3 regions of the Thalassotalea hakodatensis genome follow, and region 3 is predicted to be linked to each of the others. Evidence: predicted binding sites of a transcription regulator. Region 3 holds the regulator's gene; each other region holds the start of a gene.

Region 1 (10,061 bases), 1.3 Mb from region 3:
AAAAACCAAGATTCAAAAAAATAAAAACCTATTAAAATTAAAAGGTTAAAAAAGCACTACTGGATATATATGATAGAGAATAATCAAAATGCTGACAGCAGCTTGAGATATATCTCACAAAACCTACTGCTTTGGCTTACCTTATACCAATTCGCATAAATATTCGGTCATTCAGCGAGAATTAAACGCTTTAGAGGCACGGCGTTGATTGCAGAGAATGGTTATTCAGGAGAACGTGCTCCTGCGTTCTCTAATAAGCTACATCCTTGTAGCATCCTTGTTAAAATCAACAACACAGGCTATGAAGCGCGTTTAAACTCGCCCTTTGGGAGCGTGTTAGAGGCGCGATAATTGCGCAAAACGAGTTTGATGTAGAACAACTATACCTACACACGTTTCGCTTATTCTCCCACCTCTGACATCGCTCTGAACTGACTTAATCTTTATGCGAATTGGTATTACTATTACATCGTATTTAACATATTTGTCTTACTGCTGTTTCACTCTTACAGATGAAACGTTCTTCAGCCACTACAGCGATAGAAAATGCAAGTCGAACGCAAAACCAGAACATTTTTAAAAGGCAAAAAAATACCGCGATTACGCGGTATTTTTATTGCTTATTTATTGCTAATAAATAAAACTATGATTTTTTAGCTGTTCTGCTTTCACGCTTTCTATCAGACTCTTTTAACCATTTCTTACGAATACGAATATTCTCTGGCGTTACTTCAACAAGCTCATCGTCATCAATAAATTCTAACGCTTGCTCTAATGTCATCAAGATTGGCGGTGTTAACACTTGCGCTTCGTCAGTTCCTGACGCACGAACGTTAGTTAACTGCTTACCTTTAAGGGCATTTACTGTTAGGTCATTATCACGGCTATGAATACCGATCACCATACCTTCATAAACCTCAACACCATGACCAATCATTAAACGACCACGTTCCTGAAGATTAAATAAAGCATTAGTTAACGCTTTACCCGTAGCATTAGCGATCATAACACCATTCAAACGCTGGCCAATTTCGCCACCTTTATGTGGTCCATATTCGAAGAACGTATGATAAATCAACCCAGAACCTGACGTTAATGTCATAAACTCAGTTTGGAAACCAATCAAACCACGACTTGGCATGATAAAGTCCATGCGAATACGGCCTTTACCATCAGGGGCCATGTCTGTAAGTTCTGCTTTACGTAAACCCATTTTTTCCATGATTGAACCTTGATGCTCTTCTTCAACATCAATAGTTACTGTTTCATAAGGTTCTTCAATTTGACCATCTACTTCACGCATAATAACTTCAGGGCGCGAAACGGCTAATTCATAGCCTTCGCGACGCATATTTTCAATTAAAATACCTAAGTGAAGTTCGCCACGACCTGACACTTTGAATTTATCTGGATCGTCTAATTGTTCAACGCGTAAGGCAACATTATGAACAAGCTCTTTATCTAAACGATCTTTAATATTACGAGAAGTAACATACTTACCTTCTTTACCGGAAAAAGGTGATGTATTTACTTGGAATGTCATTGTTACTGTTGGTTCATCAACAGATAACGGTGGTAAAGGTGCAACTTCATTTGGACAGCAAATCGTATCAGATATTTTTAATTCACCTAAGCCCGTAATAGCAATAATATCACCAGCTTCAGCTAAATCTGTTTCGTGACGCTCTAAGCCTAGGTAGCCAAATACTTTTCCTACTTTGCCATTGTGTATTTTTCCACTCGCACCCTGAACAGTCACTTGTTGGTTAGGCTTAACAGTACCGCGGGTGATACGACCAACACCAATTACGCCTAAATAAGAGCTGTAATCCAGTTGAGAAATTTGCATTTGGAATGCACCTTCTGGATCAGCTTCTGGTGCAGGTACTTGATCAACAATGGTTTGGAAAAGCGGCGTCATATCTGCACCTTCTTCACCCTCTTCTAAAGACGCCCAACCATTGATTGCTGATGCATAAACAACTTGGAAATCTAATTGTTCATCTGTAGCGCCAAGGTTATCAAATAAATCAAATACTTGATCCATTACCCATTCAGCACGAGCACCTGGCTTATCAATTTTATTAATAACAACAATTGGCTTTAATCCTTGAGCAAACGCTTTTTGCGTTACAAAGCGTGTTTGCGGCATTGGGCCTTCTTGTGCATCTACAATAAGCAGTACAGAGTCAACCATCGACATTACACGCTCAACTTCACCACCGAAATCGGCGTGACCAGGAGTATCCACAATGTTTACTCGGTAGTCTTGCCAATTAATGGCTGTGTTTTTCGCCAAAATGGTGATACCGCGTTCTTTTTCGATATCGTTTGAGTCCATCACACGTTCTTCAAGATCTGTTCTTGAATCTAATGTACCTGATTGATCTAATAATTTATCAACCAAGGTAGTTTTACCATGGTCAACGTGGGCTATAATAGCGATGTTACGTAATTTATCTAACACTGGAATTTGCTCAAAGGGCTTCAATTGGGCGCGTATTGTACAGCAGTCTCCCTAACAATGAAAATATAATGAAATATAAATTTCATTTGCTAGAAAAATAACACATTGTCTCTTACACTGCTATTGCACCATACAGATGCAATGTACGGATCATATTGGTGCAATAGCAAAACTTATTTTTATTAAAGTACTTATATTACAGTCAGTTATCGCTTGGCACACTTTTAGCTTACACCCTAGCAAAGCAAAATGCGGTACAAGCATTTATATTAATTTTGTTCATTTCACTGGAGACACTCATGTCACAAGCAGTATTAGACTTAATCAAAGAAAATGACGTTAAGTTCGTTGACTTACGTTTTACTGATTCAAAAGGTAAAGAACAGCATGTTTCATTACCGTACCATCAAGTTGATGAAGACTTCTTCGAAGATGGAAAAATGTTTGATGGTTCTTCAATTGCAGGCTGGAAAGGCATTAACGAATCAGACATGGTATTAATGCCTGATGCATCTACTGCTGTTTTAGACCCATTCACAGAAGAAGTTACCTTAAACATCCGTTGTGACATCGTTGAACCAGGAACAATGCAAGGTTATAGCCGTGATCCTCGTTCTGTGGCACATCGCGCTGAAGAATACATGCGCTCTACAGGTATAGCAGACACAGTACTTATTGGTCCTGAACCAGAGTTTTTCGTATTCGATGATGTTAAGTTTAAAGCAGACATGAGCGGTGCAAGCTACTCAATCGACGATAAAGAAGCAGCATGGAATTCAAACACTTCTTATGAAGATGGCAACACTGGTCATCGTCCAGGTGTAAAAGGTGGTTACTTCCCAGTAGCACCGGTTGATTCTTCACAAGATTTACGTTCAGCAATGTGTTTAGTCATGGAAGAAATGGGCTTAGTTGTTGAAGCACATCACCATGAAGTAGCCACAGCTGGTCAAAACGAAATCGCATGTCGTTTTAATACCATGGTTAAAAAGGCTGATGAAGTACAAATTTACAAGTATGTTGTTCATAACGTTGCACATGCTTACGGTAAAACAGCGACTTTCATGCCTAAACCACTCGTAGGTGACAATGGCACTGGTATGCATGTTCATCAATCATTAGCAAAAGACGGCGTGAACCTTTTTGCTGGTGATAAATATGGCGGACTTTCTGAAACTGCACTTTATTACATCGGTGGTATCATTAAGCATGCTAAAGCATTAAACGCATTTACTAATGCTTCAACTAACTCATACAAACGTTTAGTACCTGGTTTTGAAGCGCCTGTAATGCTTGCTTACTCAGCACGTAACCGCTCAGCATCTATTCGTATTCCAGTGGTGCCGTCACCGAAAGCACGTCGTATTGAAGCACGTTTCCCTGATCCTACAGCTAACCCTTACTTAGCATTCTCAGCGATGCTAATGGCAGGTCTAGACGGTATTAAAAACAAAATTCACCCTGGTGATGCAATGGACAAAGACTTGTACGACTTACCTGCAGAAGAAGCAGCAGCTATTCCACAAGTCGCTTCATCACTTGAAGAAGCGCTAGATGCCCTAGAAGCAGATAATGATTTCTTAACAGCTGGTGGCGTTATGGACATCGATATGATTAATGCTTATATCGGCTTGAAACGTGAAGAAGTTGAAACTCTTAATATGACAACTCATCCAGTTGAGTTCCAAATGTATTACAGTGTTTAATCAGTAATTCACTGAGATTAAAGAAAAAGCTCACTTCGGTGAGCTTTTTTGTAGCTAATTTGATATTTTTTAGATAGATTAAAAGGTAATCGATTTATTTATAAGGAGCACACATTGAAAAATATCTATTTAATATGTGCTCTACTTTTTTGTATTTCTTGTCTACAAGCGGCCAATGCTGCATCTACTAAGGTTTATGTTTGGGTTGATGAATCTGGTAAAGTCGTTTATTCAGATACCCCACGCCCCGGCGCCGAAGAAGTTGAGGTTCAAGAGAAAAACATTATCTCTACCCATGTAGATACCTCCATTCTGGATATAAAACCTAAGGTTATTGAAGATAAATTCAATGTCGAAATTACTCAACCTAGCAATAAACAAACAATTAGAGACAATACAGGTTCTCTTTTGGTGCAAGGTAGAATAAAACCCCTGTTCAAGCAAGGGCACACCATTCAACTTTTACTCGATAATAAACCTCATAACTCTCCGCAAAGCTATGCTCAGTTTAGGCTGTCTAATATTGACAGGGGTGAACATCAATTAAAATTATCCCTTCTTAATGAGAAAGGCAAGGTTATTGCATCGTCTAAGCAAATAACCTTTTATATGCACAGAGCTTCAAAAATAAGCGCTAATTAGCCGATATAATCGTGCAATAAATAGGTTTTAACTTTACACTAAAAAATATTCGCACCATTTTAGTGCATAGAGGTTTTATGCCTAGTACAAAAAAATTAGACGCAACCGCAAAATTATATTATCAACAGAATTTACCTAATCATATGGTAACAGCTGTGATTGTGCTTGATAGCCAATTAAATATTCAATACGCAAATCCAGCGACCGAAGCATTATTGGTTAAAAGCCTTAACAAGTTGCGCAATCAAAGTTTACAACATGTTTTTTTTAATAGCCCTATCAGTAGTATACGTTTAAAACAATTGTTGACCTCTGGCCAAGAGTTTAGTGATAGTGATGTTGTTTTAGAGTTTTTTGATAAACGTATAATCACCGTTGAACTAACAGCGTCCTCATTTTCCTTAGATAATGCTCCGTTTATATTACTTGAAATTAAACAAATCGATCAGCAGAAGCAAATTAGTGAAGAAGCATTTCAGCATCAGCAGTGGGAGTCTGCGCGTGATTTAATTCGCGGTTTAGCACACGAAATAAAAAATCCACTCGGTGGTTTACGAGGTGCTGCTCAATTGCTAAATAAAGAAATTACGCCAGAGCAACAAGAATACACGGCAATGATCATTGAACAAGCAGATAGGTTAACAAATTTAGTTGATCGCTTACTAGGCCCTAATCAATTACCAAATTTTAATAGTCAAAATATTCACCTTATTTTAGAAAAAGTTGCTCAGCTAATTAGTTTCAATAACCCCAACAACATCAAAATTATTAAAGATTACGACCCCTCGTTACCGGATATAAACTTTGATGCTGATAAAATACAGCAAGCGTTACTAAATATTGTTAGTAATGCCATTCAAGTTATCGGCGAAAGTGGTGTTGTACGGTTAAAAACGCGAGCTGCCAGTAATAAAACCATTAATGGCCGTCGTATTAAACTTGCAGCACAAATTAGCATTATCGATAATGGGCCTGGTATCCCAAGTAAAATTCAAGACACCTTATTTTATCCTATGGTTTCAGGACGCTCTAACGGCACAGGTTTAGGCCTTGCCATTTCACAAACGCTCATTAACCAACACAAAGGGAAAATCTCCTGTATTAGCCGCCCGGGTCATACCGAATTTATTATTTTATTACCAATTTCAGAAGATAAAACGCCATGATTACAGAACAAGTTTGGGTTGTAGACGATGACAGTTCCATCCGCTGGGTATTAGAAAAAGCCTTTGCAAATGCAAATATCAGTTCCGCGTCATTTGATAGTGCAGAAAATGTGTTAACTGCTCTAGATCACGGTCAACCCGAAGTGATCATATCTGATATTCGCATGCCTAATATCGATGGCATGGAATTATTAAATGATATCAATCTACGTTTTCCAGATATTCCAGTGATCATTATGACCGCGCACTCAGACTTAGATAGCGCAGTTAATGCTTATCAAGGTGGGGCATTCGAATACTTACCAAAACCATTCGATATTGATGAAGCACTTGCATTAAGCAAACGAGCCTTGGCTCATGCACACGAAGTAAAAGCGAAAACGCGCCAAGATGCGCCCAGCTCAGCCGCTGTTGGCATTATTGGTGAAGCACCTGCCATGCAAGAAGTTTTTCGAGCTATTGGACGTTTATCTCGATCTAGTATTAGTGTTTTAATAAATGGTGAGTCAGGAACAGGTAAAGAACTTGTCGCCCATGCATTACATATGCACAGTCCGAGAGCAAAAGCTCCCTTTATTCCACTTAACATGGCGGCAATTCCTAAAGATTTGATCGAATCAGAATTATTCGGACACGAAAAAGGCGCATTCACTGGCGCGAATTCTGTAAGACAAGGGCGATTCGAACAAGCGCATAATGGCACCTTATTTCTTGATGAAATTGGTGATATGCCGCTAGATATTCAAACTCGGTTATTAAGGGTATTAGCCGACGGGCAATTCTATCGTGTAGGTGGTCACTCCCCTATTCAAGTAGATGTTCGTATACTTGCGGCGACTCATCAAAATTTAGAAGATAAAGTTCGTGCTGGTGACTTTAGGGAAGACTTGTTCCATCGATTAAATGTTATCAGAATTCATATTCCGAGTTTACGTGAACGTAGAGAAGATATCCCACAACTTTGTGAACACTTCCTTAAACATGCCGCTATTGAACTAAGCGTTGAAACTAAAACATTAGACAGACCTACTGTTGAATACCTTAAGCAATTTGATTGGCCAGGCAATGTCAGACAACTTGAAAATATTTGCCGATTTTTAACTGTTATGGCAAGTAGTAAAGAAATTCACCTAGAAGACTTACCTAGCGAACTCACTCAAGAAGCTATCAGCTACGATGCTGAAGGTGTAAGTTGGCAATTACTACTTAAACGATGGGCTAATGAAAAGTTATCTTCAGGAGAAAATGGATTATTAGAAGAAGCGCTGCCGGAATTTGAAAAAATAATGATACAAGCAGCCCTAAAAGTAACCAATGGTCATAAACAAGAAGCGGCAAAAAAACTTGGTTGGGGCAGAAATACACTAACTAGGAAGTTAAAAGATTTAAAACTTTAAATTCAAGCTCTAGCTTGAGCAACCGTGTTCATCACAGCGTTTACAATTATTACAAAGCTTCAGATTAATCACATGGGCAGCAACAATTAATGTTGCTCCTATTATGATGAAGAAAGGCTGAGCTTGTTCAGAAAAATCATGCTTCATCCAGTAAATAACTAGACCTAAAATCAATAAATAAAATGGATATAGCCTTTTGTGATAACGTTTAAACCCTGAAAACATGGCAATAGAACCAAGGATACCCGTCACAAGTAAAAATACATGCTCCCAAGTATGGTCAGCTAAGAAGCTTAACCCCAATAAAGGAAGTGCTGGTAAAATAACAGGCAGCAATATGCAATGCAATGCACATAAAGATGTCGCTGTAATACCAATTCTATCTAACACAATGAGCTTAACCTTATCCTAACCAATTAGTGAGATAATATCACACATGATACATTGTCACAATATAAACTATTAAGCATTATCAAACATAAAACAGATCGATTGTTCAATATGGTTTAAACCTAACGCAATCATCAAAAGTCTATCAATACCTAATGCGACCCCTGAGCAACTGGGTAAGCCTGACTCTAAAGCCTCTATGAAGCGTTTATCAATCGGTTTAGTATCTTTTCCTTCTTTAACTCTGTGGATATTATCTCGTTTAAACCGAGCTAATTGCTCTGTAGCATCGCATAGCTCATGAAAACCATTCGCGAGCTCAATACCTTTAAAATACACCTCAAACCGTTCAGAGACTTTAGGATTCTCTTGGCAAATTTTGGCAAGGGATGCTTGTGATGCAGGAAATTCATACACGATACAAGGCTTATCTTGGCCAATATTTTTTTCAATACATTCAGAAAATAACACCTGTAGCAAAATATCCTTATCGATTTCATTTACAATCCATTCACCTTCAACACCTTTTTCATAAAGCAAACGTTTCAACTCCTCTGTTGTTGCCGTCAAAGGATCGATTGCTAACTCTTTAATAAAAATATTTCTATAAGTAATAATTTCTGATGACTTGCAAGCTAATACTGACATTAATAAAGCATCAACCTCTTGCATTAACTCACGGTGATCGATACCAACGCGATACCATTCAAGAATAGTAAATTCAGGATTATGATACCGTCCTTGCTCTTCATCTCTAAAAGCTTTACATAGTTGATAAATATCTTTGTAACCCGCAGCTAAAAGCCTCTTCATTGCAAATTCTGGCGAAGTTTGTAAATAATAAGTTGGTGATGAAGCTGTACTATTAGGTTGAGTGGCAAAAGCTTCCATGTATTTATCTGTCACTGTACCTTGTGATAATAAAGGCGTTTCTATTTCAACAACACCTTTTTGATAAAAAAAGGATCTGATCTGATATATAACTTCAGCTCTTTTCTTAGCATTCTGCCAAGTTAGGTTAGGTTCAAACATAGATAAATAAAATAAAACTACTGTAAACGAAAAAAGCCCTTGTCGCTAGACAAGGGCTTAATACCATTCCGTCTAAGAAAGTGATCACTTCTTTAGATGGAATGCTATAAATAAGAATCTGGTAATGTCCTACTCTCACATGGGAACTCCCACACTACCATCGGCGCTATTGCATTTCACTACTGAGTTCGGCATGGAGTCAGGTGGTTCTACAATGCTATGGTTACCAGATAAAAACCTTTAATGGTTAAACAACTTACTAATTATTTAACCATTAAAGGTTAAAAAACCCGTAGCTTTCGCTACGGGTTTCTCTTAATAGAAGCTTGATGATGTCCTACTCTCACATGGGAACTCCCACACTACCATCGGCGCTATTGCATTTCACTACTGAGTTCGGCATGGAGTCAGGTGGTTCTACAATGCTATTGTCATCAAGCATAATCTTTTTTCGTCTACTTTCGTAAACACAATCTCGGAATTCTGATATCTATCGTTATTCTAATTCAAGGCACAGTACGTGATGTTATCAAACATTCCTAAAACATTTAGGTGTTGTATGGTTAAGCCTCACGGGCAATTAGTATCAGTTAGCTCAAGGCCTCACAACCCTTACACACCTGACCTATCAACGTTGTAGTCTCCAACGACCCTTTAGGGAGATTAAATCTCCAGTGAGAACTCATCTCAAAGCCTGTTTCCCGCTTAGATGCTTTCAGCGGTTATCAGTTCCGAACGTAGCTACCGGGCAATGCCATTGGCATGACAACCCGAACACCAGTGGTTCGTCCACTCCGGTCCTCTCGTACTAGGAGCAGCCCTCTTCAATTCTCAAACGCCCACGGCAGATAGGGACCGAACTGTCTCACGACGTTCTAAACCCAGCTCGCGTACCACTTTAAATGGCGAACAGCCATACCCTTGGGACCGACTTCAGCCCCAGGATGTGATGAGCCGACATCGAGGTGCCAAACACCGCCGTCGATATGAACTCTTGGGCGGTATCAGCCTGTTATCCCCGGAGTACCTTTTATCCGTTGAGCGATGGCCCTTCCATACAGAACCACCGGATCACTATGACCTGCTTTCGCACCTGCTCGACGTGTCTGTCTCGCAGTTAAGCTGGCTTATGCCATTGCACTAACCGTACGATGTCCGACCGTACTTAGCCAACCTTCGTGCTCCTCCGTTACTCTTTGGGAGGAGACCGCCCCAGTCAAACTACCCACCAGACAGTGTCCCCAAGCCCGATCAGGGCCCT
Region 2 (10,061 bases), 1.7 Mb from region 3:
AATGCCCGAGTTTCTTGGTCTGATGCAAGTGATACTTATGAAGTTGGTTTATGGGGGAAAAACTTGCTTGATAATCGTTACATGTTAAGTATCGGTGGTTTAACTGCTGATGTACTTGGCACACCTCAGGGGCGAATTAACCGCGGTTTAGAGGCAGGTGTTGATTTTAAATACTCATTTTAACCAACTAAATAACACGTTTTTTATCGCCGCATAGTTTGTCTATGCGGCTTTTTAGTATTTAAATAACAAAGCTTTTCATTCAGTTAATTACTGATTAGACTGTAGAAAAACAAATAGACAATCTTCCATGACCACATTTTTTTTTCATGTTGCGCTAACACAAATGCTTATGTGTGCATTGTTATTATCTGCTACTTGTCATCGCAGCACACCGATTAAACTCTTTATCTTACTGATGTTCTGCGGCAGCGGTTACTTGTTAAGTACTGTCTATGCTTCAGTTGAAAATAATACCTTGCTATGGTGGCTAGGGCATATGGGAGGCAATGCGCTGCCGGGGGTTTTTTGGTTGGTTAGCATTAGTGTTTTTGGCGAGCAAAAATTTATCAAACCTTGGCAATATGTAGTTGCATCCTTAACACTTGCAGTACCGTTAACCGCTAAGCTTTTTGAGTTACTCTTTGCTGTTTCATTAAGCCAATATGAAGCGATTCATGGTTTAATAAAATATGGTGCTTTACTGTTAGAACTTGTACTCATTGGTCATGCATTATTCATTTCTGCCGTTCAATGGCGAAACGACTTAGTACAAGACCGACGATATATTCGTGGCGGTGTTATTACGGCAGCTGGCTTTTATATCATTATGGTGATCATTTTAGAGCAGTTATTACAGATTGAGTGGCAAGGGCTAGCGTATTTTAAAGGGTTATTGCTTGCTATGTTAACAACCGCTGTTAATTATGTTCTTTTCCAGTTAAAAAGCGCCAGTCTCTTTGATATCCCCGAAAAGCCGGTAAGTATACAGAGAAAGGTGTCGGTAGAATCTAAGGAGATTCAAAAAATTCTCCAATCAATGGAACAAGATAAATTATACCGACAAGATGGTTTAACCATAGCGGGTTTATCGAAGCATTTATCAATACATGAATATAAACTCAGAAATTTGATCAACGGTGAATTGTGTTATCGTAATTTTAATGATTTTTTGAACTACTATCGCATTGCAGAGGTGAGTGAGCAACTCACTCAAAACGACTTTAAAACAACGCCAGTTTTAACCCTAGCGTTGGAAAGTGGCTTTAGAAGTTTAAGCTCATTTAACAAAGCTTTTAAGATAAAACATGGCATGACACCAACTGAATATCGTAAAAAATACGTATTAAATAATGAACCAACGTAAAATACACTAAAATAAAATACATTAAATTACAGTTTGTTACGATGGTTTTTTAATATTTCGTGTACCCATTTTAGAATCACTCAGCTTTTTTTCATATTTCGTCAGACTCCATAGCCCTTCATCCCTATAGTAAAGACAATTATTAATGACTATTGGGTTGGATGCGCGTGTTATCTTTTTTTAAAGTGTTAAGTTTAGGGCTACTTTCAACAGCAATTGTTCCAACATCAACAGCAGATGAAGCTCCCGCTACTTATCTGCAATGTATTGCTTGTCATGGTGATAATGGCCAAGGTAATACTGCACTTTCATCGCCAGCCATTGCCGGCTTGTCTGAAAGTTATATTACTCGGCAACTAAATAATTATGCGTCAGGAAAGCGTGGCCAGCATCCAGAAGACGTGTCTGGTCAGCAAATGGTGATGATCAGTAAACAGCTAGATTTGAACAAGGACGTTCCTGCATTAGCGTACTATATTGCTAACTTACCTCAAGTAAAAGCGGTATCAAAATTATCAGGCGATTTAAAAAATGGCAGCCGATATTATCATGCAAAATGTGGGGCATGTCATGGCGGACAAGCACAAGGTAATAAATCGTTTAATGCCCCCAAGTTAGCAGGGCAACATAGTTCATATCTATCAAAACAAATGCGTAACTTTAGTTCAGACGTTCGCGGTACTCATGCTGATGACAAGCTGGGTCGCCAAATGGCTATGATGGCAAAAACAGTCAATGAAAAAGAGCTGAATGATATTTTGTTCTTTATTAGTCAGCAATAACCATGATGAACCAACGTTGTGTAATACATACGCTTTCGTTCATAATTAGTTTTTTGTTCATGAACGTGAGTTTACAAGTAATGGGTAAAAAAACTGACTTTATATTGAAGTCAGATTGTCCACCGAGTTTCGAAAAGTCAGCTGATGGTACTTGCCGACTGGTTAATCTGTATCAATTTTATAACTCTGTGCAGGGACGAGGTGTTGGTGGCACACAAACCGCTTTACCTAAACACCGTGATGGTTTTACACCCGCAGAAATAGACTTAGGCCGATATTTGTTTTTTGATCCACTGCTTTCAAAAGATGGTTCTTTGTCTTGCGCCAGTTGCCATCAACCCGATAAAGGCTTTAGCGATCAACGTGATCGTAGTATTGGTGTGACGGGTGAAAAAGTAGTGCGTTCGGCCCCCACGTTATGGAATGTTGCTTTTCTGGACAAATTTTTTTGGGACGCGCGTGCAACGACACTTGAAGAACAAGCGATAGGGCCATTATTTGATCCAAAAGAAATGGGTAATAACCCCACTAAATTATTACAAGATGTGAATGCAAATAAATTGTATCGGGAATTATTCAAACGTGTTTTCCCACAATCAAATATGATTACGCTAACACAAATAACGCGAGTGTTAACCGCATTTCAATCATCATTAATTTCACTTAATAGCCGTTACGACAGATATGCACATGGCGCACACTATGTGTTAACGGATAGAGAAATAGCGGGTATGAATGTTTTTCGTTCCTTTGTCGCTAGATGTGCTGAGTGCCACCAACCACCTTTGTTTACTAATAATCAAGTTGCAGTGATAGGCACTCCTGAGCCAGAAGGTATGCCTTTTGATGTGGGTGCTGAAAAAACGTTCAATGCGAAAAAATTACGGGGCGGCTTTAAGGTTCCAACGTTAAGAAATATTACTAAAACCGCGCCTTATATGCATTCGGGCGGCTTTGATAATTTGTTTGATTCTGTTGAGTTCTACACAAAGGGGCGTGGGCATGCAGTACCTAAAAACGAATCGTTGCAATTACATTGGCATATATGGGAGCCAAACCTAACAAAAGAAGAAATTCAATTGATCGTTGAATTTTTAGGCACACTCACTGATGAAAGTTTAACACCAACAATACCAGCATTTGTGCCTTCAGGCTTGCCAGTCATAGATCAGGAATATCAATTAAGTATTACAAAACATAACAACAATAGTTCAGCAACAGGTAATGGGGAATAATATGAGCTCAGGTAAAATCTTAGGCGCTATATTAGTGGTCGGCGCGTTTGCCGGCGGTATGTATTTTGGCAGTAGTCAACAATCACCTACGATCACAAGCAGTAGTGGTGGTGCTAGCTATTCAGGTGGTTATGATAAATCAACTGATACATCGGTAAAAAATGCCAACAAAAGCGCTGTTGCAGCCCGAACAGCAGAAGGTGTCACACATGTGATTAATCCTGGTGATTTAATCATGGATGCAGTAAAAGCGGCAAATCCGGGTGATACCATTCAAATAATGCCTGGTACATACCATGAAACGGTTTATATCGACAAAGACGATATACGCATTGTTGGTGTAATAGATCAAGGAAAGCGGGCAACCCTAGACGGTCAAGGGACGCTTAACGATGCAATTTTGTATTCTGGGAATAATGTTGTTGTTGAGAATTTATTGATTACAAAATATAAAGGCAACGCTATTATGGGGCAAGCGGGTAACAATTTTGAGATCAGAAATAACATTATTGTTGATACTGGTGTATATGGCATATTCCCGCAGCTAGGTAAGAACGGTATTGTAGAGCATAATATAATTTCTGGTATTGAAGATGCCGCTATTTATGTTGGCATGAGTGATAATATTCATGTCGCGCATAATGAGGTATTTGATAGTGTTGCAGGAATTGAAATAGAAAATTCACGTCATGCAATAGTTGAAAATAACTACGTACATAACAATACGGGAGGGATACTTGCTTTTATCACTCCAGGTTTACCGATAAAAACGACTTTTGACGTCATTATTCGTCATAACTTCATCGTCAATAATAATACGGCTAACTTTGGCGCACCGGGCTCTACAGTTGCGGGGATCCCTGCAGGTACTGGTATTTTGATCATGGCTGCAGATGAAGTTATTGTAGAAGGTAACATTATATCTGGTAATAAAACCGCTGGCATCATCATAACTGATCATCAGAATGCGCCAAACACTACGATAGATCCTGAGTCTGATCCTGCGCCTGATAAAGTAATGATATTAGATAATGTAATGGATAATAACGGCTACGATACCATCGATGAAGCTAAAGCCTTAATGTTGACAGAGTTTAAACAAGGTAATCCTGATATTGTTCGGGTAGGTGTGAGTAGAGATAGCTGCATTATCAATCGCCATCGTTACGTTACGGTTGGGGTTAAAAACTGGCAAGAATGTAGTTTTACTAATACTGCAAATGTTGACAGTTATATTCTTGATGAACCAGTACCTGCGCGTGAAATAGATCCGTCAGAGCGAGGTAAAGTTGTATATATGGGGATTTGTGCGGGTTGTCACACTTACACTGGACGCATGATTGGGCCACCAGTTCAAATTATTCAAGCACTTTATATGGACAATCCACAAGGCTTAGCTGATTGGATTGCCAAACCAACGAAAAAACGTGACGACTATCCAGAAATGCCACCGCAAGATTACCTTGATGAAGCGACACGTTTAGCCGTGGCTAAGTATTTGCTAAGTGTAAACAAATAGGATTTAATGCGATATAAATAAAGATTGTTTACATCTTTTATTTATATCGCTTTCCAAGTGTTAACTTAGCTTGTACCTTTGTGTTTTAGCATGCATATAAAAAGGAATTTAACCTATGCAGTTGTTTTTTTCGTCTATCAATTTTTTTATTTTATTCTTTATATTTACTTTTAGTGTACATGCTAAAACCTCCGATCCTCTTATTTCAATTGAGACATATAGTCAGTCGCCTAATAAATCACTCGTCAGAATTTCGCCAAGCGGTAAGTTGTTAGCGTATCGTCTGACAGAGCAAAATAGAGATTTATTTGTTGTTGTTGATCTTACGACTAAAAAAGTGGTTCGTGGCTTTGATGTTTCAGGAATTGATCCGAAAAATGCATATTTCATCAGTGAAACGCAACTTATCTTGATTATGGAAAAGCGTTCTAAAATACGTGGCTTTATAGGACGTTATGATATTAGTACAGCTTATTTATATGACATAGATAAAAATAAAGTTAGCCAATTACTGAATCCAGGTAAAGGAATTTATGACGGGCAAACTGAATTGGGAAATATCATTGGAGTGTCAAAGGATTATAAGTTTGCGTACATGACTGCCTATGCTCAGCGAAGTAAAAACGCGGTGCCAAAAAATAGCATCATGAAGGTTAATTTAGATAAGCCCTATAAAACGCCTAGAGTGCATATTGAGGGCGGCTCAAATGTGATAGATTACTTTTTAGATCAAGATAATAACTTACTTGCAAGAGAACGCTTTGACCAAGAAAATAATATACATACTGTAGAAGTACTACACAATGATGATTGGAAGGTAATATTTAGTGATAAAACACCTTACATTACTCATGGCATATCGGGCGTTATGCCTGACAATAAACACCTTATTATGACCCTAAATCAAACGGGTTCTGATCAAGATGTTTTTACCTTAAACTTGGATAGTGGCGTCATTTCACCTGCAAGCTTTGGTAAAAAGAATAAAGATATTGAACACGTATTAACTGATATAAATCAGCAAGTATATGGTATTGAATACTCTGGGTTTACCCCAAGCTATACTTTTTTCGATGAAAAACTTGAAAAGCAGTTTGCCGAGATAAAAGATGAATTGCCAAACAGCAATTTAACATTAACAAGTGTCACCCCAAATAGAGACAAAGTTATTGTTTTTGCTGAGTGGGATGGCTTGGCGGGTGATTTTTTGTCATATAACAACAAAAAACTCGCCCATGTTGCAAGGTTATGGAAAGACATCACTTGGGAAGATGTTCACACGGTCATTGATTTTAAATTTAAAACTCGAGATGGTGTGATTATACCAACGTTGCTAACGTTACCTACAATTGCTGAAGGTGATAAAAGCAAATTACCAGCGATAGTACTGCCACATGGCGGCCCTGAATCCTATGATAAGAAAACCTTTTATTGGTTAGCTCAGTATTTTGCTAATAGAGGATATTTAGTTATCCAGCCTCAATTTAGAGGTTCAACAGGTTTTGGTGCTGAACATACGCTTCTTGGTAGAGGTCAGTGGGGTAAGAGTATGCAAGATGATCTTACCGACTCTGTCACAGCATTGATTAATATGGGTGAAATAGACAGTAATCGGGTTTGTATAGTGGGTATTAGTTATGGTGGCTATGCCGCATTAGCAGGCGCTGCGTTCACACCTGATGTTTATCAATGCGCGGTATCTATAAATGGTGTTTCTGATATTGCAGAGATGTTGGAACAAGAAGAGGATAATCATGGTCGTGATAGTTCTATATTGGCGTATTGGCAAGAGGTAACTGTTAATAATAATATTGAAAAAGAAGAACTTGATGCGATTTCACCTGCAAAACATGCAGCAAATATAAATGTACCAGTGCTGCTAATACATGGTACTGACGATATGGTTGTACCTATAGAACAATCTGAAATTATGGTGGAAGCGATGGAAGACGCAAATAAAAAAGTGGAGTTTATTAAGTTAAAAATGGAAGGTCATCATTTGAAACAAAACCAAAGCAAAATCATTATTCTTAAAGCGCTAGACAAATTTATATCGAATCATATCGGTTAAATAACCTTCCGAGCTTTTTTGACAACTAAGGCCTTTTACAATTGGCCTTTTTATATAATGTCTAGTCTACATAGGTAAATACAGCATGTGCTAAGGTAACAGAATTAAAAACGACTTTTGGCTTGAATACAAACAACCTGACTAAATTAGAAGCTAATGGAGTTTGAATTAGCCAGTAAAATAAGAAGTTTACTTTAGGGTCGGTTGTTCTTTCGAGATTAAATTTAGTTAAACCCAAAAGGCAGCTTTTTCGTCATTACTTTTTTCATGAGGAATAACCACACATAAATTCAATGCCTTGCCTAAATACCCATAAACTGCCGCTAAAATAAATGCGAAAGATCAACTGACACTAGTATCACCTGTACCGCGCTTGCACTAATACCATGCCAAGAGTGAGGAAGCTGTTACCACTGCTTATTAACCTTAAACAATTAACATTGTATTGAGACACCAATGGATATTATGAAAATAAATCAATAATTTTTAATATGTCTCCAATGAACAACACTTTAAATAATTGAAATTGTTATATTTTTATTTAAAGTCTTAAAAAGTGTTACCTAAAGGCAACACTTTTTAAGCTGTTTTACGTACTTTTTTATAGATTATTATTGCTGTTTGTTTTAAGTCGTTGATTTAATTTGTTTTTAAAATCTTGGCACCAAAGTTGTTATATTCTAATCGAAGCACTGAAAAATAATGGCAAGCACAAAATTATTTGCCTTATCTAGGTGCTAAAGAAAATTTACTTAATTATTTAAGCAATTAGTTAGAGGAAAAAATTATGAAAAATTTAGCGATGATCTTATCAACTGCAATGATGTTAGCTTCTATTAATGCCTATGCTGGTTCAGACTTTGACGAATATGATATTGATGGTAATGGTGTTATCAGTGCAGAGGAAGCGAGTAAAGATGCTGCACTAGCTGAACAATTTAATCAATTAGACACTAATGCTGATGGTGAATTAAGCAAAGAAGAGTTTGCAAGCTTTTCAGGTGAATAATATATTTTTAACCTCGGCTTTGTATAAGGAATACATACCATTAGTTAATATTTTTTACTAACACTTAATATGTTGAAGAGTGTAGGGGGCTATCGTTTCTTCAACATATTTTGAAATAAGATAAAAATTTAACTTCAAATTTATAAAAACGGATTTTAGTTGTTAAATTTGATTTATTGATATGTCTTATACAGGTTGAGGTTACTCTGTATTTACCTTGTATTTGTAATTCCCAACCAGTACGAGTATTTCAAATAATACGATTTATTTAAATATAAGCTGCCGTTAAGTTAGACACTTAACGGCAGCTTTTTCTGGTTAATTTAAACTAGTTTTAGTTTCCATTGACCTTTTTTAAATAACTGCCAACCTACATAGGCAAATACGGCTTGTGCTAGCGTTACAGAGATAAAAACGCCATTTGGTCCAAAAGCAAATAACTTGGCTAAACTATAGGCTAATGGAATTTGAATTAACCAATAGCATAGTAAGTTAACTTTAGTGGGAGTTTTTGTATCTCCTGCGCCGTTAAAAGCTTGTACTAATATCATGCCAAGTGCAAAGAAGCCGTTACCAAGACTGATCAATCTCAAGCAGTCAACTCCGTATTGAACAACCAATGGATCTTGTGAAAATAAACCAATAATTTGTTTTGGGATCAACAAGAAAATCGCAGCAACACCTACCATATAGTAAATATTATATTTAGCGATACGTTTCACTGATGCTTCTGCACGATCAGGCTTTGAAGCGCCGAGGTTTTGGCCTACTAACGTTGCTACCGCATTACTAAGCCCCCATGCAGGAAGAATTGCAAACATAAAGATACGGATCGCAATGGTGTAACCTGCTGTGGCTTCACTACCATAAGTTGACACTATTCTGACTAAAGCAATCCAGCTTGCGGTTGCAATTAAAAATTGAATAACGCCGAAAAATGACAGACTAAGTAATTGTTTAATTAAACTTAATTTTACCATTAGGTGCTTAATACTTATTTGGATGCGTCCGGCAAGGCCAAATAGGTGGTTTAATTGATATAAAACGCCTACGCCTCTCCCTATTGTTGTTGCTACAGCCGCGCCTGTTAATCCCATTTCAGGGAATGGGCCAATACCGTAAATAAGCAAGGGATCTAACACAATGTTTATGCCATTGGCTAACCATAAGGATCGCATGGCAACTGATGCATCGCCAGCACCACGGAAAATCGCATTCATTAAGAACAAATACAAAATTGTGATCGAGCCAGTTAGCATTATAGTGGTATAGCTCTTACCTGCGGCAACAATGGCATCATTACCTCCCATCAAAATAAGAATATCTTCTGCGAAGTTTAGTCCGATGAAACCAACAATAAGCGCCACGGCCAAACCAATCCAAAGGGTTTGTCCTGCAACAGCATTTGCTTGTTCTACATTTTTTTCACCATATCTACGTGCGATTGTTGCAGTGACTGCCATGCTCAAACCAATAGCAACGGCGTATAAAAGTGTTAACACTGCTTCTGTAAGACCTACTACTGCAACTGCTTCTGCGCCTAAACCTGAAACAAAAAATATGTCAGTAATAGCAAATACTGACTCCATTAGCATTTCAAGTACCATAGGCACTGCCAGAATAAATGCAGCAATACCTATTGAACCTGAAGTTAAATCTTGGTGTCCTCCCTTTAACGCTTGTTTGAAAAGTGCAAATATACTTACTTTTCTCTTTGTTGTTGGGGGTGTTGTTAAATTATTATGTTCTGTGGTCAAAACGTTAAACCTTTTCCATGCTCTCATTGAGCGTCTAAAATTAATTCATAATAAGAATGAATAGTGATGACTATAAATAGATGGGATCGACTTTCTCAACGACAACAAATCGAATGTTTGTCTAACAAATGATTATCATGTAATAAAGAGGTCTATGCGTCTTTGAGTTGCGATGTAACTTAAATCAAAATCGAAAGATTATGCTAGGTTGAAACAACCAAAAAAGATCCCTGAAACTACAATATCCGCTGAAGCGATAGCGATTACATTGTTCATTGTCTTGTTCTCCAAGGATTTTTGAATAGACGCATAGAATGGCAGT
Region 3 (10,061 bases):
AAGGCGTCTGAGATGTTATTAACGCATCGTTATGATCTGTTGCAAAAGCACTACTTGATGCCAAACATGCTGTAAGTAAAATTGCTGTGTGTTTAGATAACATTTTCATCTTTTCCCCAATCATTAATCACCATTCCCTTGGCCGAATAAAAACTGCCCTATCAATTCTTCTAATACTAAAGCGGGTTTAGTATCTTCTATGTAATCACCTTCTCTTAGTGTACCAACCGACTCATCAATAAAGCCAGGTAGCAAACCAATATACTGTTCGCCTAACAAACCAGCGGTTAAAATAGACACTGATGTTGCTTCTGAAAAGTTTTTAAATCGTGTATCGATTTCCAACGTAACTAAAGGTGTGTAATCGTCAGAGTCTAAGCTTATTTCACTCACTCTACCGACAACAACACCACCCACCTTAATAGGCGAGCGTACTTTTAAACCACCAATATTATCAAATTTGGCGTAAAGCTTGTACGTTTCTCCGCCACCTGAAATACCGCTATCGGCTACTTTTAACGCTAGCATTAACAATGCAGCAATACCAATTACCGCAAATAGCCCAACAAAAACTTCTATTTTTTTTGACATCATGTCATCCACCCATTAAACACAAACACCGCTTAACCAAACCTGAACACATTTACTTGGTAAACATTAACGCGGTTAAAATAAAATCTAAACCTAAAACAAGTAAAGAAGACTGCACAACCGTAGCTGTTGTTGCTCTACTAATACCTTCTGAAGTTGGCACACAATCATAACCTTTATAAACGGCTATCCATGTCACGACAAAGGCGAAAACAATGCTTTTTATCACACCATTTAAAATATCTTTTTCTAGCGAAACTTGCGCTTGCATTACTGACCAAAATGTACCGCTATCAACACCTAACCAATCAACACCGACTAGATGTGCCCCTAAAATACCCACTGCTGAAAATATTGCCGCCAATAAGGGGAGTGAAATAAAGCCTGCCCAAAAGCGTGGTGCTATTACTCTACGTAATGGATCAACCGCCATCATCTCTAAACTTGATAATTGTTCAGTGGCTTTCATTAAGCCAATTTCTGCCGTTAGTGCTGAACCTGCTCGGCCCGCAAAAAGTAGCGCGGCAACTACAGGCCCAAGTTCTCGCAATAATGATAACGCCACCATAGGCCCTAAACTCGCCTCAGCACCATAGCCAACAAGGATAGTATACCCTTGTAGCGCTAGCACCATGCCAATAAAGGTGCCAGATACCACGATGATAATTAGCGACAACACACCAACAGCATAAAGCTGCTGTACTAATAAAGGAAAACCACGTTTTACATCAGGAACATGTGCTAGTGCAGAGGTTAGCATGATTATTGCTCTGCCAAGGGCGCTAACTCGACCAATAACCTTACGGCCTATTGATTGCAACCAATTCATTTAACGCTCCCTTTACCTAATAGCTCTTCTTGATATGCTGCTGCTTTATAGTGGAAAGGAACCGGACCATCGGCTTCTCCATTTACAAATTGCTGTACCAGCGGAGACGTTTGCTGACGAATTTCATCAGGTGTGCCATGACCAATCACTTTTTGTTCAGCAATGATATAGATATAATCAGCGATGCTCATCACTTCTGGTACATCATGAGAAACCACAACAGATGTTAACCCTAACGCATCATTCAACGATTTTATCAATCGAACAATAACGCCCATTGAAATAGGATCTTGGCCAGCAAAAGGCTCGTCAAAAAGGATAAGCTCAGGATCGAGTGCAATCGCGCGAGCAAGTGCAGCCCTACGTGCCATACCACCAGATAATTCATTCGGTTTTAAGTCGCGTGCACCTCGTAAACCAACAGCTTCGAGCTTCATTAATACCATTTTTTCAATAATGCGCTCTGATAAGTTGCTATGCTCTCGCATGGGAAAGGCAACGTTGTCATAAACCGACATATCGGTGAATAATGCACCACTTTGAAATAACATACTCATGCGTTTTCGTACTTGATATAACTCATGGCGAGAAAGCGTAGGAATATCATTACCATCAAACAGTATGTGCCCAGATTCAGGACGCAACTGTCCGCCAATCAGGCGTAGAAGTGTCGTTTTTCCGATACCACTCGGCCCCATGATTGCGGTGACTTTACCTTTCGGTATTTGTAAGTTTATTTCATCGTATATGATTCTTTCTTCCCGTTTGAAAGTCATATTTTTGATGTCGACCAACATATCTGACATGGTTTATTATACTGTTTAATTTTCCATCTTTTAAGTAGTACTAATTCTACCTGACTGCAACAAATACTTCATCCAAATTTCATCATTTAATATGTCTAAATTACGTGAGAAAACGTGTACAAACGTAAGAAAGTGTAAGATGTGCTCAATTTTTACACACAAGGTAGCCATCGTAAAAAAAGATAAGGTAACATTAACCACTCAAAAGTAACTGTTTTGGTCAATATTTGTAAAAAAATCGCAATCATTTCGCTTTTTTATCGATCTTCGTACAATAACGCTTTTTTTTTCTCTTACAACGGGCGACAATTTACCCCTTAATTTTGGAGTGATGAATGTTATTACAGATTTTTATATTATTAGTTTCTTTAATCGCCTTAGTTTGGAGTGCCGATAAGTTTGTTTTAGGGGCCTCTTCTCTTGCCCGCAATATCGGTATCTCCCCCATGATTATTGGTCTAACTATAGTGGCTATGGGTTCATCTGCACCAGAAATGATGATTGCAGGTACTGCTTCTTTGCAAGGAAACCCTGATACTGCAATCGGTAATGCTATAGGGTCTAACATCACAAATATCGCATTGGTGTTAGGTATCACCGCAGTTTTACACCCGCTATCTGTTTCTTCAAGTACCATCAAACGGGAAATTCCTCTAGTACTTGCGATTACGGGTATCGCTTATTGGTTTGTTTCTGACAGTTATTTTAGTTTCGTTGAAGGGCTTATTTTAATTGTAGGTTTTGTAGCGTACATTCTTACCTTACTGATTATTACCTTACGTCGTTCTAAAACACACCCGCTTGATGATGCGATGGTATTAGAGGCTGAACAAGAAGTACCCGATGCTCTGCCAACACCTACGTCACTCTTTTGGTTAACTGTTGGTATTATTATATTGCCATTAAGTGCTACATATTTAGTTGATGCGTCTGTTTTCATTGCAAAAGCATTTGGTATTAGTGACTTGGTTATCGGACTAACGGTTATCGCGATTGGCACAAGCTTACCTGAATTAGCCGCCAGTATTATGAGTATCGTCAAAAAAGAAGATGACTTAGCCTTAGGCAATATTATCGGTTCAAATATTTTTAATATTTTGGCCGTGCTTTCTCTTGCCGGCTTAATTGCTCCTGGTAGCATTGACCCAGAAGCGTCATACCGTGATGCACCGTATATGCTCGGTGTAACATTTTTATTATTTTTCTTATGTTTCACACGGCGTTTAGGTAATTTTAAAATCACCAGATTAAACGGTGTTATGTTGCTGGTTTCCTTTGTTGCATACCAATTGTTATTGTTTAGCCAGTTAAAACATTAGAGCTCACTATGAATAATTTTAGCAAAATAGCCAGAGACGTTATCAATATTGAAGCGCAATCAATTATCGAATTAACACAATTTATTGATGTTAATTTTGAAACAGCGTGCCAATTAATGTTAGAAACTAAAGGCCGTGTAATCGTTATTGGTATGGGTAAATCAGGCCATATAGGCGGAAAGATTGCCGCAACATTTGCCAGTACAGGAACCCCTGCATTTTTTGTTCACCCGGGAGAGGCAAGCCATGGTGACTTAGGTATGATCACCCCTGAGGATATTGTACTCGCTATTTCAAATTCAGGTGAAACCGGTGAAGTATTATCAATTTTACCCGTGATAAAACGTATTGGTGCAAAGCTCATTGCCATGAGTAGTAACCCGAATTCAACGTTAGCCAAACTCAGTGATACTCATGTTTGTAATAAAGTGTCCCAAGAAGCTTGTCCACTTGGCTTGGCGCCAACCTCTAGCACAACAGCAACACTTGTGATTGGCGATGCGATGGCGGTGGCATTGTTAAATGCCCGTGGATTTACTGCCGATGATTTTGCCTTATCGCACCCAGGTGGCAGTTTAGGCAAACGTTTATTATTAAGGCTACAAGATATCATGCACACTGGAGAACGACTTCCAGTTGTTGATCAACACGCAAAAGTTAAAGATGCCCTCGTCGAAATGTCGTTGAAAGGGCTAGGTATGACTGCCATCACTAACCAAGAGCACGCACTTGTTGGTTTGTTTACTGACGGTGACTTACGTAGAATACTCGATGCTAAAATAGATATTCATCAAGATAATATTTCTTCGGTAATGACAAAAACACCGACAACAGCGCCACAAAGTATGCTTGCGGCAGAGGCATTAAAAATCATGGAAGACAAAAAAATTAATGGTTTAATTATCGTTGATGAGCATAATAAACCCATAGGTGCAATGAATATGCATGATTTACTAACCTCAGGGGTACTGTAATGATTTCAACCTTATACGGTGAAGTAACCTCTGAGGTATACAACAAAGCGAAAAAGATAAAACTTTTTGTCTGTGATATTGATGGTGTGTTTTCAGATGGACGAATTTATCTCGGTAATGATGGTGAAGAGCTTAAAGCATTTCACACTAAAGATGGTTATGGCATTAAAGCACTTAGCGCCAGCGGGGTTGACGTTGCCGTGATCACAGGGAGGCAATCAAATATTGTTCAAACCCGCATGACAGCATTAACGGTCAAACATATTGTGCAAGGCCAAGAAAATAAACTTCCAACGTTAAAGGCTATGATCGCAGATCTTAGCTTAACGCCAAAACAAGTTGCCTATATAGGTGATGATATGCCTGACTATGAATGTATGCAACATGTTGGTTTAAGCATTGCGGTGAGTGACGCGCACCCAAGCATTCTGTCTATCGCTGACTATACTACGTTTACTCGTGGTGGCTTTGGTGCAGTTAGGGAAACCTGTGACTTATTCATGCAAAGTCAAAACACATTACACAATGCCACAGGCGCAAGTATATGAGCCGAACTCAGGTATTATCGTTTTTATTTTTTGCTTTTGCTATTGCGGCATACAGTGTGCTTGAATGGCATCACACGAAAAAAGAAGACATTGAAGTGGTTGAGAATAACATCACGCCTGACTTTATCGCCGAATCACTTAAAAGTGAGGCTTTTTCGTTACTAGGAAGCTTAACCTATCGCATTGATGCAAGGCGAATGGAACATTACAACGAATTAGCAGTCACATACTTTGAGTACCCTAAATATACCTTATACCCAAAAGATAGTGATGTTCCTTGGAAAATAAGCGCTAATGAAGGCACACTTTACAATAGCAATCGAGTCAAACTCGAAAACAACGTATTATTAATTTCAACGGATGAAAAAAGTTTAATTAGAGAAATTCATGGAAAGTATTTAGAACTCGATTTAAATACCAATATTATTAGCTCAGAAAATCGCATAGAAATAAAAGGTGTTGATTTTGCTATGCAAGGCACAGGGTTAATAATAGACTTAAACACGAAACAGGTAACACTCACACAACATGAACAAACTATTTATCAACCGTCTGCACATTAGTCTTTTATTATTAAGCATGAGTGTTAGCACTGTGTTCAATGTTAACGCTGCCAAAATTGACTTACAGCAAGAAATTAGCATTGATGCTTCTCGACAAGCTGCTGATCTTAAAAATAAAATTTTCAGTTATATTGACAATGTTGTAATTAAGCAAGGTTCATTAGTGATCAACGCTGATCTTGTTCAAGTTATTACGGCAACAGAAACGGATACAAAAACTTATATTGCCCAAGGTAAACCCGCCACGTTTAAACAAACGCTAGAAGATGGAACACACATTTACCTACAAGCTGATGAAATAAAATATGAGCCAGCCAAAAACACAGTGACCATTTCCGGTAATGCCGAATTACGTCAAGAAGGCAGTAAAGTAAACGGTAGTGTGATTACCTATAATTTCTTAACTGAACAAGTACTTGCTAAAAGCGAGAATGATCAACGCGTTAAAACCGTATTACAGCCAAAGCAATTAGAAGAAAAAAATCCATGAACAATGCGAAATTAAATGCTACTCACTTGGCTAAATCCTATAAAGGGCGTATGGTAGTTAAAAATGTTGGCTTAGAAGTAAATGCTGGCCAAATCGTTGGTTTGTTAGGGCCAAATGGTGCAGGAAAAACCACCTCATTTTATATGATAGTAGGCTTGGTTACCCAAGATAACGGCAGCATTACGTTAAATGACGAAGATATCACTTTGCTACCAATGCACGAACGAGCACGCAGAGGTATTGGCTATCTTCCACAAGAAGCGTCTATTTTTCGAAAATTGACTGTATATGAAAATATTATGGCGATTTTACAAACGAGAAAAGAACTAACAGAAATAGAACGAGAAGAAAAACTAGAACATTTAGTAGAAGAATTTAACATTGGACATATTACCGAAAATTTAGGTATGAGTTTATCTGGTGGTGAACGTCGTCGAGTAGAAATTGCCAGAGCACTAGCAGCTGACCCTAAGTTTATTCTGTTAGATGAGCCTTTTGCGGGTGTTGATCCAATTTCTGTAGGTGATATAAAAAAAATTATTCTACACTTAAAAAATAAAGGCATCGGCATATTAATAACCGATCATAACGTTAGAGAAACACTTGATGTGTGTGAACATGCTTACATTGTAAGCCATGGCGAACTCATTGCCCAAGGTGATGCAGATCAAATCCTAGCGAATCAACAAGTCAGAGATGTATATCTTGGTGAACAATTCACGTTATAGTTATAATATGCTTTAGCAAAAATATAAGATTTACTTGAAAGGATAAGAAGTAATTAATGCGCCCAAGTCTGCAACTACGTATCGGACAACAACTCACAATGACGCCGCAACTCCAGCAGGCGATCAAGTTATTGCAGTTGTCCACGTTGGATTTACAACAAGAAATTCAAGAAGCACTAGAAAGCAACCCTTTGCTTGAGGTTGACGAATCATCATCGTCTGTAGAAGACAACCAACCTGATCGTTTAGAAGAAGCTTTTTCCGCAAACACTAATGACGAGAAACCAAACAATAACGATGGTTCAGAAGACTCTACCCCAACGGTAGACGAAATTAGTACCACCGAAGCAATGGATAAATCAGATATCCCTGAAGAACTGAATATCGATACAACATGGGATGAAAGTTACAGTGCTGGCGTATCAAATACCGGCGCAGCACCTATCTCTGACGATTACGTTTACCAAGGCGAAACCACCGATTCCATCCAAGATCACCTACGCTGGCAAATGAAGCTAACCCCGTTCAGTGAAACAGACGAAGCTATAGCCATGGCAATCATCGACGCCATTGACGATGCTGGCTATTTACGCGTCACCACAGAAGAAATTTTAGAATCAGTTGGTGTTGAAGACGTTGAACTTGATGAAGTCGAAGCAGTATTAAAGCGAATTAATGTTTTTGACCCCGTAGGCGTAGGTGCTCGATCAATTGCTGAATGCTTAACTATTCAACTGAACCAATTTGATAAAGACACACCATGGTTAAATGAAAGTAAACTCGTGATCAATGAGTACATTGATTTACTCGGTAACCGTGATTATCGACAAATCATGCGGAAAGCAAAACTCAAAGAAGATCAATTACGTGAAGTGATCCGCTTAATTCAATCTTTAGATCCTCGCCCTGGTGATTCTGTGATCCAAGGTGAAGATCAATATGTGGTACCTGATGTATCAGTCGAAAAGAAAAATGGTCGTTGGATCGTAGAATTAAACCCAGATACTGCACCAAGGCTTTCAGTAAATCAACAATACGCTTCAATGGCTCGCTCGATGAAAAACACGAATGACAGTCAGTTTATTCGATCAAACTTACAAGAAGCTAAATGGTTTATCAAAAGTTTAGAAAGTCGAAACGACACCTTATTAAAAGTGTCTAACTGTATTGTGCAACGTCAACAAGGATTCTTTGAACACGGCCCAGAAGCCATGCGTCCAATGGTGTTAAACGACATTGCTGAAGCTGTAGACATGCATGAATCGACCATTTCACGAGTGACCACGCAAAAATACATGCATACACCGCGTGGTATTTTTGAACTTAAATATTTTTTCTCTAGTCATGTAAGTACAGAAAATGGCGGAGAATGTTCTTCAACAGCGATTCGCGCTTTAATTAAAAAGCTCGTTGCTGCAGAAGTGCCTGCTAAGCCACTGAGTGATAGCAAAATGGCAGAACTATTGGCTGAACAGGGTATCAATGTTGCTAGACGGACGATTGCTAAATATCGAGAATCGTTAAATATTCCACCGTCTAACCAACGTAAAAGTTTACTTTAACTCTCTAGTAAAAGGATAACGCTTATGCAAATTAACCTTGCCGGACATCATGTTGAAATTACTGAACCTATGCGCGATAGCGTCAATAAAAAGTTTGCAAAGCTAGAGCGGCACTTCGATCACATTAACAATGTTTATGTTGTGTTAACGGTTGAGAAACTGAGTCAAATTGCTGAAGCAACCGTACACCTAAGTGGCACTGAAGTGCATGCTAAAGCGGAAAATAATGATATGTACACATCAATAGATTCACTCGTCAATAAGCTCGATAAACAGATCCTCAAATACAAGGGAAAAATTAATCAACATTAGTTTGTTGATCACAAAATCCACTATGAATTTTATCGATATCATCAAAGAGGACTGCACACTGTGTGCAGTCCAAGCTACCAGCAAAAAACGTATTCTTGAACTTTTATGCAGTAAAGCTGCTGATACCAACGATCAAGTCACCACTTATAATTTACTTGAAAGCTTAATGTTAAGAGAGAAAATGGGCTCTACCGGTATCGGTAATGGTATTGCTATTCCACACGGTCGGCTAACATCAACAGATAAAGTCATGATTGTTATCGCTACAGCAGAAACCCCGATAGAATTTGACGCCATTGATAATCGGCCTGTAGATATTTTTATCGCCTTATTTGTACCGGAAGCTAAGTGCCAACAACATTTATCAACGCTACAAAGTATTGCCAAAGTATTCAGCGATAAAAGCGTGTGTAAGCAAGTACGCAAATGCGACAACAACCACGAATTATTTCAATTACTAAAATCTACTGCCCAATAACCTAGGATTTCATCAATGAAACTTACGATAGTAAGTGGCCGCTCCGGCTCAGGTAAAACAGTCGCTTTGCGCGTGTTAGAAGATTTAGGTTATTATTGTGTAGATAATATTCCTGTAAATTTATTACCGGCATTGACCCATACGGTTATTAATGACTACGAAACAGTTGCTGTAAGCCTAGACGTTAGGAACTTACCTGCTGAACCAACAGATGTACCAGAAATACTCGATTATTTACCTAGTGCAGTAGAGCTTTCTATTGTGTATTTAGACGCTGATGACGGCGATCTTATTAGACGGTTTAGCGAAACACGTCGTTTGCATCCGCTCATTCGCCAGAACATCGCACTCGACCAAGCGATGACTTTAGAAAAGAAATTACTTGAACCCATTGCTGCTCGCGCCAATTTATATATAAATACTAGTCAGTTAACACCACATCAACTTGCAGACTTGATACGCGAGCGAGTATTGGGCAAAAAAAGTGGTTCCATGGTAGTAGTGTTTGAATCATTTGGTTTTAAACACGGGCTACCAAAAGATGCAGATTTTGTCTTTGACGCGCGCTTTTTACCCAACCCTTTTTGGGAAAAAGAATTAAAGCCGTTTACTGGGTTAGAGCAACCAGTAAAAGACTTTCTCGCCAGCCAACCAATTGTGACCAAGTTTATCTGGCAGATAAACAGCTTTATGATGACTTGGTTACCGCATTTAGAACGGAATAATCGTAGTTATATTACTATCGCTATTGGCTGCACTGGTGGTAAGCATCGCTCTGTATATATTGCCGAATTGTTAGCATCTAACTTAAAGAAAGAGCGTAAAGATGTACAAGCTCGTCACCGCGATCTTAAATTACCC

What was found. Region 3 encodes sigma-54, which starts transcription at its own class of promoters, with help from an activator protein. Its sites were predicted from a motif close to GTTGGCACGNNNNTNGNNT; they were not measured.
Region 1: glnA (glutamate--ammonia ligase) is a predicted target of sigma-54. The motif match lies at 2,680-2,698, and genes of this name have one in related genera.
Region 2: QUE72_RS14290 (EF-hand domain-containing protein) is a predicted target of sigma-54. The motif match lies at 7,631-7,649, and genes of this name have one in related genera.

The regions. Positions count from the first base shown of each region.
Region 1 covers NZ_AP027365.1:3,609,845-3,619,905, forward strand. Annotated here, with positions in the region: gene typA (translational GTPase TypA) at 644-2,467, opposite strand; gene glnA (glutamate--ammonia ligase) at 2,767-4,173, shown strand; gene QUE72_RS16035 (DUF4124 domain-containing protein) at 4,288-4,815, shown strand; gene glnL (nitrogen regulation protein NR(II)) at 4,893-5,981, shown strand; gene glnG (nitrogen regulation protein NR(I)) at 5,978-7,378, shown strand; gene QUE72_RS16050 (MerC domain-containing protein) at 7,388-7,768, opposite strand; gene epmA (elongation factor P--(R)-beta-lysine ligase) at 7,841-8,800, opposite strand; rRNA gene rrf (5S ribosomal RNA) at 8,917-9,031, opposite strand; rRNA gene rrf (5S ribosomal RNA) at 9,125-9,239, opposite strand; rRNA gene QUE72_RS16070 (23S ribosomal RNA) at 9,360-10,061, opposite strand, start outside.
Region 2 covers NZ_AP027365.1:3,223,654-3,233,714, reverse strand. Annotated here, with positions in the region: gene QUE72_RS14320 (TonB-dependent receptor) at 1-183, shown strand, start outside; gene QUE72_RS14315 (helix-turn-helix domain-containing protein) at 311-1,366, shown strand; gene QUE72_RS14310 (c-type cytochrome) at 1,534-2,148, shown strand; gene QUE72_RS14305 (cytochrome-c peroxidase) at 2,208-3,383, shown strand; gene QUE72_RS14300 (parallel beta-helix domain-containing protein) at 3,385-4,902, shown strand; gene QUE72_RS14295 (alpha/beta hydrolase family protein) at 5,018-6,973, shown strand; gene QUE72_RS14290 (EF-hand domain-containing protein) at 7,761-7,982, shown strand; gene QUE72_RS14285 (MATE family efflux transporter) at 8,306-9,739, opposite strand.
Region 3 covers NZ_AP027365.1:652,088-662,148, reverse strand. Annotated here, with positions in the region: gene QUE72_RS02835 (MlaC/ttg2D family ABC transporter substrate-binding protein) at 1-109, opposite strand, end outside; gene mlaD (outer membrane lipid asymmetry maintenance protein MlaD) at 124-594, opposite strand; gene mlaE (lipid asymmetry maintenance ABC transporter permease subunit MlaE) at 644-1,420, opposite strand; gene mlaF (phospholipid ABC transporter ATP-binding protein MlaF) at 1,417-2,226, opposite strand; gene QUE72_RS02815 (calcium/sodium antiporter) at 2,562-3,545, shown strand; gene QUE72_RS02810 (KpsF/GutQ family sugar-phosphate isomerase) at 3,554-4,519, shown strand; gene kdsC (3-deoxy-manno-octulosonate-8-phosphatase KdsC) at 4,519-5,067, shown strand; gene lptC (LPS export ABC transporter periplasmic protein LptC) at 5,064-5,630, shown strand; gene lptA (lipopolysaccharide transport periplasmic protein LptA) at 5,596-6,120, shown strand; gene lptB (LPS export ABC transporter ATP-binding protein) at 6,117-6,848, shown strand; gene QUE72_RS02785 (RNA polymerase factor sigma-54) at 6,905-8,410, shown strand; gene hpf (ribosome hibernation promoting factor) at 8,435-8,722, shown strand; gene ptsN (PTS IIA-like nitrogen regulatory protein PtsN) at 8,745-9,200, shown strand; gene rapZ (RNase adapter RapZ) at 9,216-10,061, shown strand, end outside.